Regions from separate parts of the Pseudobacillus badius genome, predicted to be linked through region 2. Evidence: riboswitches for the same ligand, from Rfam matches in the RefSeq annotation. Region 2 holds a riboswitch; each other region holds the start of a gene.
The links. A riboswitch is a leader RNA that binds a small molecule or an ion and turns the genes downstream of it on or off. The one in region 2 is predicted to bind S-adenosylmethionine.

Region 1: it holds a riboswitch for S-adenosylmethionine, as region 2 does, so the genes downstream of both, B1A98_RS15830 (methionine ABC transporter ATP-binding protein) here and B1A98_RS14305 (bifunctional homocysteine S-methyltransferase/methylenetetrahydrofolate reductase) in region 2, are expected to answer to the same signal.
Region 3: it holds a riboswitch for S-adenosylmethionine, as region 2 does, so the genes downstream of both, B1A98_RS17895 (methylthioribulose 1-phosphate dehydratase) here and B1A98_RS14305 (bifunctional homocysteine S-methyltransferase/methylenetetrahydrofolate reductase) in region 2, are expected to answer to the same signal.
Region 4: it holds a riboswitch for S-adenosylmethionine, as region 2 does, so the genes downstream of both, B1A98_RS02285 (O-acetylhomoserine aminocarboxypropyltransferase/cysteine synthase family protein) here and B1A98_RS14305 (bifunctional homocysteine S-methyltransferase/methylenetetrahydrofolate reductase) in region 2, are expected to answer to the same signal.

Annotation. Positions count from the first base shown of each region.
Region 1 is NZ_MWMM01000012.1:59,875-63,581, forward strand. It holds gene B1A98_RS15805 (arsenate reductase family protein) at 1-308, shown strand, start outside; gene gcvH (glycine cleavage system protein GcvH) at 393-776, shown strand; gene B1A98_RS15815 (toprim domain-containing protein) at 892-1,242, shown strand; gene B1A98_RS15820 (thioredoxin family protein) at 1,244-1,546, shown strand; gene B1A98_RS15825 (hypothetical protein) at 1,746-2,087, shown strand; SAM riboswitch class I at 2,173-2,288, shown strand; gene B1A98_RS15830 (methionine ABC transporter ATP-binding protein) at 2,373-3,398, shown strand; gene B1A98_RS15835 (methionine ABC transporter permease) at 3,391-3,707, shown strand, end outside.
Region 2 is NZ_MWMM01000009.1:69,725-73,431, forward strand. It holds gene metH (methionine synthase) at 1-562, opposite strand, end outside; gene B1A98_RS14305 (bifunctional homocysteine S-methyltransferase/methylenetetrahydrofolate reductase) at 540-2,405, opposite strand; SAM riboswitch class I at 2,496-2,607, opposite strand; gene B1A98_RS14310 (EamA family transporter) at 2,796-3,698, shown strand.
Region 3 is NZ_MWMM01000018.1:35,784-39,490, forward strand. It holds gene B1A98_RS17885 (sugar ABC transporter substrate-binding protein) at 1-614, opposite strand, end outside; gene B1A98_RS17890 (VOC family protein) at 598-900, opposite strand; gene B1A98_RS17895 (methylthioribulose 1-phosphate dehydratase) at 1,036-1,674, opposite strand; SAM riboswitch class I at 1,741-1,845, opposite strand; gene B1A98_RS17900 (2,3-diketo-5-methylthiopentyl-1-phosphate enolase) at 2,000-3,193, opposite strand; gene B1A98_RS17905 (1,2-dihydroxy-3-keto-5-methylthiopentene dioxygenase) at 3,284-3,707, opposite strand, start outside.
Region 4 is NZ_MWMM01000001.1:467,333-471,039, forward strand. It holds gene pgsA (CDP-diacylglycerol--glycerol-3-phosphate 3-phosphatidyltransferase) at 1-322, shown strand, start outside; gene B1A98_RS02280 (competence/damage-inducible protein A) at 512-1,756, shown strand; SAM riboswitch class I at 1,844-1,954, shown strand; gene B1A98_RS02285 (O-acetylhomoserine aminocarboxypropyltransferase/cysteine synthase family protein) at 2,052-3,350, shown strand; gene recA (recombinase RecA) at 3,626-3,707, shown strand, end outside.

The sequences.
Region 1 (3,707 bases), on a different contig from region 2:
CGAAGAAATGGCTCGAAGAACATAATGTTGCTTTTCAAGAAATACATATTGTGGAACAACCGCCTTCTAAGGAAGAATTAAGAGAACTGTATCAAAAAAGCGGGCTGGAATTAAAAAAGTTTTTCAATACGAGCGGCAAAAAATATCGCGAGCTTGGATTGAAAGATAAGATAGGCACCGCTTCCGATGAAGAGCTGCTGGAACTGCTCGCTTCTGACGGCATGCTTATTAAGCGGCCGCTAACGACAAATGGCGAAAATGTAACAGTCGGCTTTAAAGAAGATGAATTTGAAAAGCAGTGGTTGTAAAGGGTGCATAAAGCCTGTTTTTCTTGCTTTATGCCTTTATAATAAGTAAAGTTTTAATTGAGATCAGGTAATGGAGGGATTTGCATGAGCACACCGAAAGAATTGCGTTATTCAGAAGAACATGAATGGGTAAAAACAGAAGGAGATAAAGTCCGTATTGGAATTACGCATTTTGCGCAATCCGAGCTGGGGGATATCGTGTTTGTTGAGCTTCCATCTGTAGGAGACGAAATCAAAGCTGATGAGCCATTTGGCAGCGTAGAGTCTGTTAAAACGGTTTCTGAGCTATATGCTCCTGTCAGCGGAAAAGTGGTTGAAGTCAACGAGGAGCTTGACGATAATCCTGAATTCGTGAACGAATCACCATATGAGAAAGCATGGATGGTCGTTGTCGAATTATCTGATTCTGCTCAACTGGACAACTTAATGACCGCTGAGCAGTATGACGAAATGACACAGGAAGATTAATTAGTGATCAAAGAACACTTCCAGCTCAGGAAGTGTTCTTTTGCCATTTTTTAAAGTGCCCAACAAAGACAGGTCGAACTGTAAGGCAAGATATTCAGACGGTGGAGGGATATGTATGCGTACAGAAAAAACAATTATTGTGGAAGGGGCTTCAGACCGGAAGAAAGTACAGGAGATTGTGAGAGAACCTGTAGAAATCATTTGTACCAATGGCACAATCGGATTAAGCCGGATGGATGAGCTGATTGATATCCTGGAAGGACATGATGTCTACATCCTTGTGGATGCCGATCAGGCAGGGGAAAAGCTGCGCCGGCAATTTATTCGCGAGTTGCCTGAAGCCCGCCATTTATATATTGACCGCGTCTATAAAGAAGTTGCTACCGCTCCCTACCGTCATCTGGCTTCTGTGCTGCTTGGCGCCAATATTGATGTACACGGAGAGTTTTTGCAAAAGGATGGATAACATGCAGAAGGAACAAGAGATCAGCGGCATGATCGAATCAAACCGTTTAGCAGCTGTTTATGCATACACTCCGCTATGCGGAACTTGCCAGCTCGCAGGGAAAATGGTAGAGGTTGCAGAGAAGATTGCCCGCCATTTTGCATGGGCTCGACTGGATGTAAATTATCATGAAGAGTTTGCTATTCGCTATGGTGTGGAAAGCGTGCCCTGCCTGCTGATTTTTCAAGAAGGACAACTGATGGAAAAAATTTATGCTTTCCAATCTGTACCTTATATATATGAAAAGCTGAATCAATATACTTGAAAGCCGTTTCCTTGATGGGAACGGCTTTTTTTAGGACAGCCCTGTGCATCCAGTACGCTGATGCTTTCGTTTGCTTCGCATTCATTTTGTCAAAACATGCGCTGGACAGCGCGCACTTTGTCGAGCAATTAATAAAGGAAATTTCCCCTTTGCTTGGAAGTTATAGTTAAAGTGAAAGAGAGCAGAGGGGGAAATAAAAATGAAAGAAAAGTTAGCGTCTGTACAGGCAGCTTGCCAGGGAAGAACGCATATCTGGCCATTGCTCCCGCTCGAACCGGTGCGTGTCCTGTTAACAGGAGAAGAGGAAAGCTGGCTGCTGGTGATCAGTCATCAAGGGATGGAATTTTCAAAGGAAAGCACAGATCATTGGCATTTAAAGCTGACAGGAAGAGTGGAGCCCCTTTTAGAAGGCCAAGGGCAGCTGCGCTTGTATGAAGCCATGGGAGCGGTGGAAGTATCAGGTTTTTACCAGGTGAAACTGTGGTTTGAATCCTTGCTCTGGTTGTGCCGTCCTTATTATGAAACATCTGACAGTGCATGAAAAAACATTTTTAGAAAGAGTCATTGACAATTTTCGAGGAATAATGATAAAATCAATTCCACTAAGAAGAATATACTGCATACTGCTCTTATCAAGAGAGGTGGAGGGATGTGCCCGATGAAGCCCGGCAACCGTCAGCAGCAAATTGCTTGTTGAAAAGGTGCCAATTCACACAAAGCCCCGTGCTTTGGGAGATGAGAGAAAGGAACCTGTTAAATTACGCCTTTCTGCTCATTTTGCAGAAAGGCTTTTTATTTTCTGGGTGGAATGGAGGAAAACCGCCGAATGATTTCAATAGAAAACGTGAAGAAAGTCTTTTCCACAAAAAATGGAAAAGTGACGGCAGTAGATGATATTGATTTAACGATAGATAAAGGAGAGATTTTTGGCATCATCGGTTACAGCGGAGCCGGAAAGAGTACATTGATCCGCATGTTCAACGGCTTAGAAACGCCATCTTCCGGTTCGGTTGTGGTAGCCGGCAGGGAAATGTCAAAAATCAAGGGGAGAGAATTGCGTCAAGCCCGTCAGGAAATCGGGATGATCTTCCAGCACTTCAACCTTCTCTGGTCCAGAACCGTGCGGGACAATATTGCTTTTCCATTGGAGATTGCCGGTGTAGCCAAAGAGGAGCGGCTGAAGAAGGTAGAGGAGCTGATTAAGCTAGTTGGTCTTGAAGGAAGGGGAGATTCCTATCCTTCACAGTTGAGCGGCGGACAAAAGCAGCGCGTCGGTATTGCCAGGGCGCTCGCCAATGATCCGAAAGTGCTTTTATGCGATGAAGCGACATCAGCGCTTGATCCACAAACAACAGATGCTATCTTAGATCTGCTTGTGGACATTAATAAGCGCCTCGGCCTGACAATTGTGCTCATCACTCATGAAATGCATGTGATCCGGAAGATTTGCCACCGGGTCGCTGTCATGGAAGCTGGACGCGTTGTCGAGCTTGGACCGGTGCTGAGCGTGTTTAAATCGCCGGAGCAGCCAATTACCAAGCGGTTTGTTCAGCAAGTAACAGAATTGGAGGAATCCAAAGAAACGATTGCCCACTTGCTGGAACAGTTTCCTGAAGGCAAAGTGGTTAAGCTTACATTTATCGGCGAAAACGCAGAGCAGCCGGTCATTACAAATTTAATCCGCCAATTCAATATTGCGGTAAATATCGTACAAGGGAAAGTCTCTCAAACGCAAAACGGAGCGTATGGTTCGCTGTTCGTTCATTTGACGGGCGAGCAGGAGGAACTGGCGAAAGCGGTGGCTTATCTCGACAAGCAAGAAGTCAGCTCGGAGGTGATCAGCCATGCTTGAACAATGGTTCCCTAACGTAGATTGGGAAAAGATATGGGAAGCGACCAACGAAACGCTTTATATGACAGGCGTATCTGTATTGGCGACTTTTATCCTGGGTATACTGCTCGGTTTGCTGTTATTTTTAACAGCTAAAGGGAATATTTGGGAAAATAAAGCGATGTATAGTATTGTCTCTGCTTTCGTCAATATTTTCCGTTCGATTCCTTTTATTATACTAATCATTTTATTAATCCCATTTACAAAAGCACTGATCGGTACAATGATTGGTGAGAATGCTGCGCTCCCCGCCCTTATTATTGGCGCAGC
Region 2 (3,707 bases):
TTTTCCCTGTCGCTGCAAACGCACGTTCAATTCCGAGAATACCCGCCTTGACATTTAGCATATCCTGGCTCGTTTCCATTAAAATCACATCGCAGCCGCCGTCAATCAAGGCGGTTGCCTGTAATTCAAAGTTCGTGCTCAATGTGTCAAAGTCAATGCCGCCTGTGACGGACAAGGTTTTCGTTGTGGGCCCAATGGCGCCGGCGACATAGCGGGGATGGTCAGGCGTCGAAAATTCATCTGCGCACTGGCGGGCAATTTCTGCTGCCCGTTTATTAATTTCATAGGCTTTATCACCAAGATTATACTCATTTAATACAAGCGGGGTACCGCCAAAAGAGTTGGTTTCAATAATGTCAGTGCCGGCTGCTAAATAATCGCGATGAATCTTTTCAATGACATGAGGGGCAGTGAGATTTAAGTATTCATTGCAGCCGTCATATTGTTCGCCGCCAAAATCGTTTTCTGTCAAATTGGCCTGTTGGAGCATTGTTCCCATAGCGCCGTCTAAAAATAAAATTCGTTTTTCCAGCTCTTGTTCAATTGGATATTGTTTCGGCATGAGGGATCCCTCTTTCCTTTGTTTTTCCATCTAACTCTTCGATGTAATGGATCAATTCAATGGACATATCATAACGCATAAAAGGTGTAATAATATAGATACCGTTAAACAGCTTGGCAGCTGTATCGATCAATTCTTTCGCAATCGTCACGCCTTCTCGTGCAGCGGCTTCCTTATCATGCTCATATGCTTTCATTCTGGCCAGCGTTTCTTCTGAGAGCTTGATGCCGGGCACTTCATGATGAAGGAATTCAGCGTTTCTTGAGCTTGTCAGCGGCATGATGCCAAGAAAAATCGGTGTTGGCAAATGCTTCGTCGCTTCATATATTTCAACAATCTTTTCTTTAGTAAAGACGGGCTGGGTAATGAAATAATCAGCTCCGCACGCGATTTTTTTCTCCAAGCGCTTGACAGCCCGGTCCAGTATACGCACATTCGGGTTAAAGGCCGCGGCAACTGAGAAGTTCGCTTTTTGTTTCAGCGGCTTTCCTGAAAACGAAATGCCTTCGTTCAACTGTTTAATCAATTGAATGAGTTCCATGCTGGATACATCATAGACAGAGGTTGCCCCCGGGAAATCGCCAACTTTTGTGGGGTCTCCAGTGATCGCAAGGACGTCGTGCAGCCCAAGAGCGTGAAGCCCCATGAGATGGGATTGCAAACCAATCAGATTCCGGTCTCGGCAGGTGATATGGACAAGCGGACGGATGTGGTGCTGTACCTTCAGCAAAGAACCCATCGCTAAATTGCTCACGCGCGGAGAGGCAAGAGAATTATCTGCCATTGTAATAGCAGCCATGCCTGTTTGCTGCAATGCCTTAGCTCCTTTAATATAAGCAGCTGTATCTAAATGCTTGGGCGTATCAAGCTCCACAATAATCGTCCGTTCTTTTTTGACCTGTTCATGGAGCGGCGGTACAACCAAAGGGGCAGGTTCTTTGATGACAATCGGTTTTTGGGCAATGACTTTTTTCTCGGTAATCGGCGCGAGGCCAGTGAGTGCTTTTTTGGCTGCTTCGATGTGTTTGGGCGTGGTTCCGCAGCAGCCGCCAATGAGCCGGACTCCTTCATTGCGCAGTTGAACAGCAGCCTGGCCAAAGTAGTCGGCTTCAGACTCATAGACGACCCGTCCGTCTTCGACATCAAGAAGGCCTGCGTTAGGGTAGGCGGATAAAAAGGCTTTTTCAGGAAGCGTCACCTCTTCAAGTGCCTGGATGGTGTGGTAAGGGCCAAGGCGGCAGTTGACGCCTACAATGTCTGCCCCTAAGGATTCCAGTTGCTTGAAAGCTTCGTTTAATGAAAGTCTGTTTTGCAAAATGCCGGGTTCATGCATAGACACTTGGGAAACGATTGGCAAGTCCGTGACCTTGCGCAGCAATTGCAAAACAGTGGTTAACTCTTCAAAATCATAATAGGTTTCCAGCAGGAGACCATCGGGGGATTCTTGTAAAATCGCCTCTGCTTGCTGCTGAAAAGCTGATTTTATCTCAGAAAGAGAGGCGCTGCTTTTTCGAATGCCTCTTATGCCGCCGATCGTTCCTAACACAAACCGCTGCTCAGGTGCGGCTGCTTGCTTGGCAATGCGCACGGCCGCTTTGTTCAGTTCCTCTGTACGGTTTTCCATCCCGTATCTGGCAAGCTTCAAGGCATTGGCGCTATAGGTGTTAGTTTGAATAATATCTGCGCCGGCTTGTATATAGTCAAGGTGAATTTTTTCAATAATTTCGGGTTTTTCCACGTTGAGTTCCTCATAACAGAAATCAATGCCGTAGGAATAGAGGAGGGTGCCCATGGCACCGTCAGCTGTCAGCACTTCGGTTTGCAGTCTATCTAATAATTTCATGCTGTCCATCCTTTCTGGATTTTCCTTTAATCATAAGAAAAAGCCTTCTTAATAAAATTAAGAAGGCTTTACATTGGAAATGTTTGATCCTTCTTATCTTCCAAACTGACAAAGCAGTTTGCTGGATTTAGCACCTCGGCCCGCTAACGGCTGGTTGCTGAAGCGTCATAGGGCCAGACCCCTCGGCTTCTCTTGATAAGAAATAAGTTGATATGCAATTAGTAAAAGAATTGAACATATCATATCTTTTTCGCTGAAATTAGTCAATAGAAAATTTTGAATATTCTATAGGGATTGTTGGATAAACGATGGAAAGGATATACTTTTAAAAGGCAACCAGGTTATTAGACTCATTGTCTAATAAGAAGATTAGATAAAGGAGGAGTCAAGTTGAATCAGCTTCGTTATTCATTATTCATTTTAGCGGGGGCCTGCAGCTATGGAGTCCAAGCCTCTGTTGTAAAGCTGGCAACCAATGCAGGCTACCAGGCGAGCCAGATGACAGGCTCGCAATATCTTTTTGGCCTTCTTTTGCTGCTCATTCCTTTCTTGCTGACGACCCGCATTTCATTGACATTCAAGCAAGTAGCTGCGCTGCTTGGACTGGGAGTGCTGTTAAGCTTAACAGGTGTGTTCTACGCAACGAGCATTCAAGATCTTTCGGCTTCTATTGCCATTGTTCTGCTTTTTCAATTCACCTGGATGGGGATTTTCATTGAATCCTTATACTTGAAAGCTCTTCCATCTGGTGCAAAGATCGTTTCAGCTCTGCTGTTGTGGGCAGGCACTCTTCTTGCCGCTGGAATATCTTCAGAAGGGATGGACTGGACCGGCCACACAAAAGGGATTGCTTCCGGCTTTTTGGCGGCCTTGACGTTTGCTTTATTCCTTTTCTTCAGCGGAAAGGCAGGAAAAGAAGTACCGGCTATTCAAAAAAGCTTTATTATTTCTGCCGGCGGGCTGTTGACGGCTTTTTTATTTGTGTCGCCGGCTTTTATCACGGACGGCACGTTAACTGGCGGCTTATGGAAGTACGGGGTGCTTGTCGGACTGCTCGGAGTGCTCGTGCCCGTTATTCTGTTTGCGCTCGGCACGCCGCACGTTGAACCGGGGATGGCAACGATTCTTGGCGCGGCAGAGCTGCCAGCAGCTATGATCGGGGCGATGTTCATCGTTGGTGAACACCTGACGTTTGGGCAAGCAGCCGGCATTACGCTCATCTTAATTGGCATTGCTGTACCCCAATTCATCAGCAATAGAAGGATAGGGCCCAAGCACCTGTACAGCGGCTGATTTCTTCAA
Region 3 (3,707 bases), on a different contig from region 2:
GGGTTCTTCTTTAATGTCTCTTCATATACAGCATTCCGGCGAACCATTGGCGGAAAGCCATCGACCCACAGATAAGCAATATTGGCTTTTCCATTGAAATCCTTCACCAGCTGATCCAAGCTCAGGGCAGCTAACGCTTTGTCATCCTGGGAAGTCAACGTGACACCCTCTACTTCTTTTAACTTTTCAATAGAGTCAAACGCGACCACGCTTTTTCCTTTCTCCGTTAACTTTTTCACAGCATCTGCTGTTGCGGCGTCATCCCCGTGGGAAATAACCACTCCGTCGTAATCCTGATTCGCCGCTTGTGCAATGGCATCATGGAATTTTGCTGTATCGCCGTTGGCCGTGAAAATATCCACTTTAAAACCGAGCTCCTCGCCCTCTTTTTTTGCTCCGGCTAAAAACTGGGCGGTATGGTCATCACCGCCAATTTTGCGGATTACTTTTACTTTCACTTCTTCCCCGTTTGCGAATCGTTCGGGTACATTTTCAATTTTCCCCGGCGTCTTTCCACTGGATGATGAAGCTCCTTCTTCACCCGCTGAACAGCCGGTCAACAATAGTGTGAAGGTTAAACCGGACACAGCCAGCTTTTTAAATAATTTTCTCATCTAAACTCCCCCTGAATATTTTCTGTAAATTAATTGATTTCAAATAATTCGAGCTATTCCCGTCCGGCCCTTCAAAGAATAGGTAACGGGCGCCGTTCGGCAGCTCTGTACTTTCCGTTTCAATGAAGCGGGCACCAGCGTCCTTCAGCCTTGCTGTCTCTTCCTCTACATTCTCCGCCTTTAACGCTAAATGGTGTACTTTTCCTTCTGCCGGCAGTGAATCATGATAGCCTTCCAGCAGCTCAATTTTCGTCCTGTTTTTGTCCTCTGTTCCGATGAAAGCCATCTTTATGCTGCCATTTGGGTGATCGAGGCGCCCTAGAAGCTGGAAACCGACCTCTCTAAATCCTTTACCGTCATTCCTGTATGCTCCATTCTTTGAAGCAAATTCCTTCCCGCCATTCCTTATCATAAATGCGTGTTATAGTTGCTTAATCGCCTGTAAGTTTGCCTTTGCTTGCAAAAGAGCCAGATGGTACTCAAATAGAAATTCACATGCTTCAAGTACTTTTTTAGCCTCGAAGCCATCCTTTCCCCAGACGGTAATCCCATGGCTGCGGATCAGAACCGCTCCTTGATCAGCCTTTACATATGGGGCCAGCGCAGCTGCCAGCCTGGGAATCTCAGCATAGTTATCAATGATCGGCACTTCCCACTCCGCGTCTTCTTCCCAACGGCCAAATGCTTTAATCAGTTCCTGCCCTTTAAATACTACTTTTCCTTCATCGCCATACAGCTCGGAGACCACATTATTAGCTACCGTATGAACGTGAAGGCTGCAGCCTGCGTTTGATCGCTCATAGATTTCGCAATGAAGAAGCGTTTCCGCTGAAGGCTTTACATTGGTTTCACCGACGGGCCTGCCGTCTTTGTCAACAATCAAAAAATCTTCATTCGTGCTCTTCCGCTTGTCTTTTCCGCTGGCTGTCACAAGGAACTGGAGCGGATTATTCTGAATCTTTATAGATAAATTGCCGCTAGTGCCCATAAACCAGTCTCGTTCAGCCAGCTCGGCTTTTATTTCTGCCAGTTCATGAATACGGGTGATAAATATGCTCATTTTGCATCAACCTGCCTTTCTATACAAAAAACCTCTTCGATAAGAAGAGGTTTTCGAAAAAACAACTTCTTATCTTTCAGCATTGCTGCTGTGAGAATTAGCACCGTGCTTACATGTAAGTCGGTTGCCGGGCTTCATAGGGCTCATCCCTCCACCTGCTCTTGATAAGGTCGCATTATTAAGTTAATCATTCTTATAAGTTAACTAGGATTATTTCACTATCTTTCTAGACTGTCAATAGCTTTTTTATAAAAAAGCGTGAAAAATGAAATAACTTTGAAACGACGGGCAAACGCCCGCTTGTTGGACAGCCTAAACAACCGCTTTATGAAGTCGTTACAATTCCCCATTGGTCGATCGCTCTCTTTAAGGGTTCAGACATTTCAGCCGCTTCCGGCAAAGAAATATTTCTCACACCGGCATGAATAGCTGCCCGGAAAGCCTGCGCACCGTTGATCGGTCCGTCCGGATGCCCAAATACCCCGCCTCCTGCGTTGATCACCAAACTTTCGCTGCCAAAATCCTTCAACAGCTGCGGCACCATTCCTGGATGAATCCCTGCTGAAGGCACAGAAAAGGCTTGCTGAAAATAACTTTCTTCTGTTAGTGCGCGGCCAATCGCCAAGGCATCCGCAGATGGGATAGCTACATTGCCATATGGGCTTGGAAACAGCGAAAAGTCCCCGCCTGTCATGCGTGTCAGTTTTCCCACTAGCAACGAATAAGAATAGCCGCCCGGCTGTCCAGCCAGTACACCCGATAAAGCCGAATGGGCCATAATCGGCAAGCGAATATTGTCATTCTCGCGCAGCGCTTGCAGCGTATCCAAGCCATAGGCGTGAACGTTGAATAATAAAGCATTCGCGCCAAGCTCTTGCGCCCGTTCGGCCTTCGCATGCAGCTCGTTTGATCTCCCAGATACATTCACTGCATATAAAGCCTTTTGCCCTGTATGTTCATAATGGCGTCTAATAATATCTTTGGCCGCGATGATTCTCTTCTCAAAAGGTGTCAGCTCGTTTTCAAAAAGAATTTCGTCATCCTTGATTAAATCAATGCCCCCTGCCAGCAAATCCTCCAACTGAGCAGAGAAAAAGGACAAATCCCTTCCTATCACACCCTTAAAAATAGCCATCAGCAACGGACGGTCATAAAGGCTCAACTGCTCCCTCACACCTTCCACGCCAAAGCGCGGACCGGGAAATTGCCGAAGCAGTTCCTCATCAAAGGTTAAATCAATCAGCTCATGACCTTCGAAAAAAGAAAGCTTCCCATAAACGGTCGTTAAGATTGCCGGAAGATCCGCAGAAAAATTGGCGGATGGATAATGGATTTTTACCGTATCCTTCTTTTCACCCTTTTCTACCGATACAACCTCTCCTTTATTTTTCTGCAGCTGCTGCCGCTCAAGATGCGGGATATCTGTCCAGGAACCGACGGTGAGGCCCAAAGCATATTGCTCCGCTCTCTTTTCCTGATCGGGATGTGCCGGAAACAGATAAGTCGCTGTTACTCCCATAAAATGTCCTCCTCTGCCATTTGGTCAATCTCCATCTGCCTTTCGCCTATTTGCACAGACTGCCGTTAAAGCTGGACGGGCACTGCTCTTTTAGTAAACCGGCACCCAGCCCTCTTCAGTGACAAAAATCCGGACAGCAACCACTTTGCGGTCATCAGACAATGTAAAATAATGACGGACGCTTTCTGGAACCGAAATAAGATCCCCAGGGTTGAGGTGTACCTCAAAAAACCGGCCGTCCTTGCCTTGAATAACGAAGACGCCATGGCCGCTTGCAATAAAGCGCACTTCATCATCTGTATGGTGATGCTCACGCTGGAAGTTTGTTAATAGCTCTTCTAGATTAGGCGTGTGATCGGCTAATGAAATCACATCCCATGCTTGATAGCCTCGCCTCTCAGCAATATCTTTAATTTCCGCTTCAAAAGCGGTTAAAATTTCCTTTTTTTCCTCATCACTTAACACATACTTCTCTTGTAAGTGAACAGGAAGTTTTGAAATGTCCCAATGCTCA
Region 4 (3,707 bases), on a different contig from region 2:
AGCAGCCCTGATCGTCCTTGTTGATTTTGGTTTAGCCGCTTCCTGGATTGTCATTATTATTATTAGCCGCGAATTTGCGGTGACCGGCCTGCGGCTGATTTTGGCAGGAGAGGGAGAAGTAGTGGCAGCTAACATGCTTGGAAAAATCAAGACATGGACGCAAATTATTGCGATTGCTGCTTTATTGCTTCATAATGCCCCATTTGAAGCGTTAGGCATCCCGTTTGCCGATTGGGCCCTTTGGGTTGCAGCATTCTTTACTATTTGGTCAGGATGGGATTATTTCTATCTGAACCGCGGAGTATTTAAACATTCAAAATAAGCAAAAAGGCTGTTCCAAGGTGTAAGGCTGCTGCTTTCTCTCTGTCTATGCAAAGCTTAGAGAAGAAAGCAAGATGTCGGCACTTAAGGAACAGCTTTGTTTTTAAAAGCGAGCTGAATTCGTGAGAGCGGCCGTTTCTAATACCCGGCCGTATTGGTTGCCGCCTGAAGAAAAGAGGAGATGAAGAGAATGAATGCAGAAATTATTGCTGTCGGTTCCGAGCTGCTGCTTGGGCAAATTACAAATACGAATGCCCAGTTCTTGTCCCAGCATCTGGCTGAAATCGGCATTAATGTTTATTATCATACAGTTGTTGGAGACAACAGCAGCCGGTTGCTTGATGCCGTCAAGCAGGCAGAAGAAAGAGCAGACCTTCTGATATTTACGGGAGGGCTTGGCCCCACGAAGGATGATCTAACGAAAGAAGCGATCGCTGCCCATATCGGCCGGCCGCTCGTCTACAATGATGAGGCTTTAAAGAGCATTGAAAATTACTTTAAGAGAACGAAGCGACCAATGACTCCCAATAATAAAAAGCAAGCTCTCGTGATGGAAGGAAGCCTTGTTTTGGCGAATGACCATGGGATGGCGCCCGGGATGATGATTAAAGGGGAGAAGCGCTTCTACATGCTGCTGCCGGGACCGCCTCGGGAAATGCAGCCGATGTTTATTGAGTACGGAAAGCCGGCTCTTCTCAATGTGCTTGAGAAAGTGGAAAAAATTGAATCACGGGTACTGAGATTCTTTGGCATCGGAGAGTCCGCTTTGGAAACAGAAGTGGAAGATTTGCTGCTTGCCCAGCAAAATCCGACGATTGCTCCGCTTGCAGGGGATGGCGAGGTAACACTCCGAATTACTGCCAAGCATGAGTCAGAATCAGCCGCCTTGCAGATGATACAGGAGGCGGAAGAAGAAATCCTGAGACGGGTAGGCGAGTATTTCTATGGCTACAATGATACAACGATTGCCCGCGAGCTGGCGGAGCGCTTAAAAGAAACGTCTCATACGGTAGCTGCCGCCGAAAGCTTAACCGGCGGGTTGTTTCAAAGTGAAATAACAGCTATTCCGGGAGCGAGCAGCTTTTTTAAGGGCGGAATCGTTTGTTATTCCAACGAAGCAAAAGAAGCGCTCGTGCAAGTGAAAAAGGAAACGCTCACTCGCCATGGAGCCATCAGCGCGGAATGTGCCATTGAGCTGGCAGAGAATGCCCGCCAATTGTTGAAGGCCGATTTCGGCATCAGCTTTACAGGTGTGGCAGGTCCAGGAGAAGCAGAAGGACAGCCGCCGGGCACTGTATGGATCGGACTTTCTTCTAAGTATGATCAAACAAAAGCATTCAAGCTGGAACTGGCGGGAAGCCGGGAAGGAATCAGAAAGCGCTCAGTTAAATATGGCTGCCACTATTTGCTGGCGGCACTTGCTCGCAACAAATAAAAACATTCCGAATATTATTGACTATTCTGATCAACCTCCTATATAATAAACAGCAAGAGTTATCACTTACTTAATTAAATACAAACACTCTTATTGAGAGCGGCGGAGGGACTAGGCCCTATGAAGCCCGGCAACCTTCAGGCAATTTGCCTGAAACGGTGCTAAATCCTGCAGGTGTGATAGCCTGAGAGATAAGAGGAGGACCCTGTTAATAAAGCCCTCTTCTTAAAAGAAGAGGGCTTTTGATTTTTCTCGGGCTGTTTACGTTTTTTCAATAGATTAGGAGGAATTGACAATGACAAACGAACAATGGAACAAGGAAACAATTTTACTTCATGGAGGACAAGTGCCTGATCCGGTAACAGGTGCGCGGGCTGTGCCGATTTACGAAACAACTTCTTATGTATTCGAAGACACCGATCATGCCAACGCCTTATTCGCTTTACAAAAGCCGGGAAATATTTATACGCGCATTACCAATCCGACGGTAGACGTATTTGAAAAACGGGTAGCTTTATTGGAGAAGGGAGCAGCGGCTGTGGCGCTGTCGTCAGGAATGGCAGCTATCTCTTTTTCAATATTGAATTTGGCTCATGCCGGCGATGAAATTGTAGCTGCTGCTAACTTATATGGCGGTACATACAACTTGTTTGCCAACACGCTTCCTAAATACGGAATCAATGTAAAGTTTGTAGATTCTACAGATCCGGAGAACTTCCGAAAGGCGATTACGCCAAAGACGAAAGCCCTTTTTGGAGAAATTATCGGCAATCCTTCCTTAAATGTGCTTGATGTGGAGAAAGTGGCGGACATCGCTCATGAAAACGGCATCCCTTTGATTGTCGACAATACGTTTGCTTCTCCGTACGGGGCTAATCCGCTGACAAGGGGAGCAGACATTGTCGTTCATTCTGCAACGAAGTGGATTAGCGGCCACGGTACGGTGATTGGCGGCGTAGTCGTAGACGGAGGAACATTTGATTGGAACAGCGAAAAATTCCCTGGCTTTACTGAGCCGGACGAATCCTATAACGGATTAAGATATGCAGATTTAGAAGGCCCGGCCTTTGCGATTAAACTACGTGTGCAGTTATTGCGGGATTTCGGTCCGGCTTTAAGTGCCAACAGCGCTTTCTTGCTTCTTCAAGGGCTAGAAACGCTGCATTTGCGCATCCAGCGCCATCATGAGAACACGCTTGCCATCGTGGATTATTTGAAAAATCATCCGGCAGTAGACTGGGTGTCACATCCAAGCCTCGAAGACCATCCATCTCATGAGCTGGCAAAGAAATATTTAAGCCATACGTTCGGCTCGATTGTCGTGTTCGGCATTAAAGGCGGACGGGAAGCGGGCAAAAAAGTGATTGATAATATTAAGCTGTGGTCGCATGTAGCTAACGTTGGTGACGGCAAATCTCTGATTATCCATCCGGCTTCCACGACACACCAGCAGCTAAGCAGTGAAGAATTGAAAAAATCAGGCACAAAAGAGGAAATGATCCGCCTGTCTATTGGATTAGAATCAACGGAAGACCTGATTGCAGACTTGAATCAGGCTATCGAAAAAGCAACCGGTGTAGCTGTCGAAAGCTGAAATTAAGCGAATTTTTCCCGGCTTAAAATTACCTTCTCCTGCTTCTTTATGATAAAATAAAGAGGCAGGAGTTCTTTTTTTCTTCTTTTTTCCACTCTTTCTTCCTCGATATTTCTAGTTCCCCAGCCACTCTTTTCACGGGAAACAAAAACCGAATAAATGTTCGCTTTTTGCTTGAAATTGTCTCAATAAAAAGGTATAGTTAGTATAGGTTCTGAAACAATATGTCATGATGCATTTATTTGATAGATTGCTAATTTTAAGGAGGAATTTTAGTGAACGATCGTCAAGCAGCATTAGATATGGCCTTGAAGCAAATTGAGAAGCAATTTGGTAAAGGGTCTATCATGAAATTAG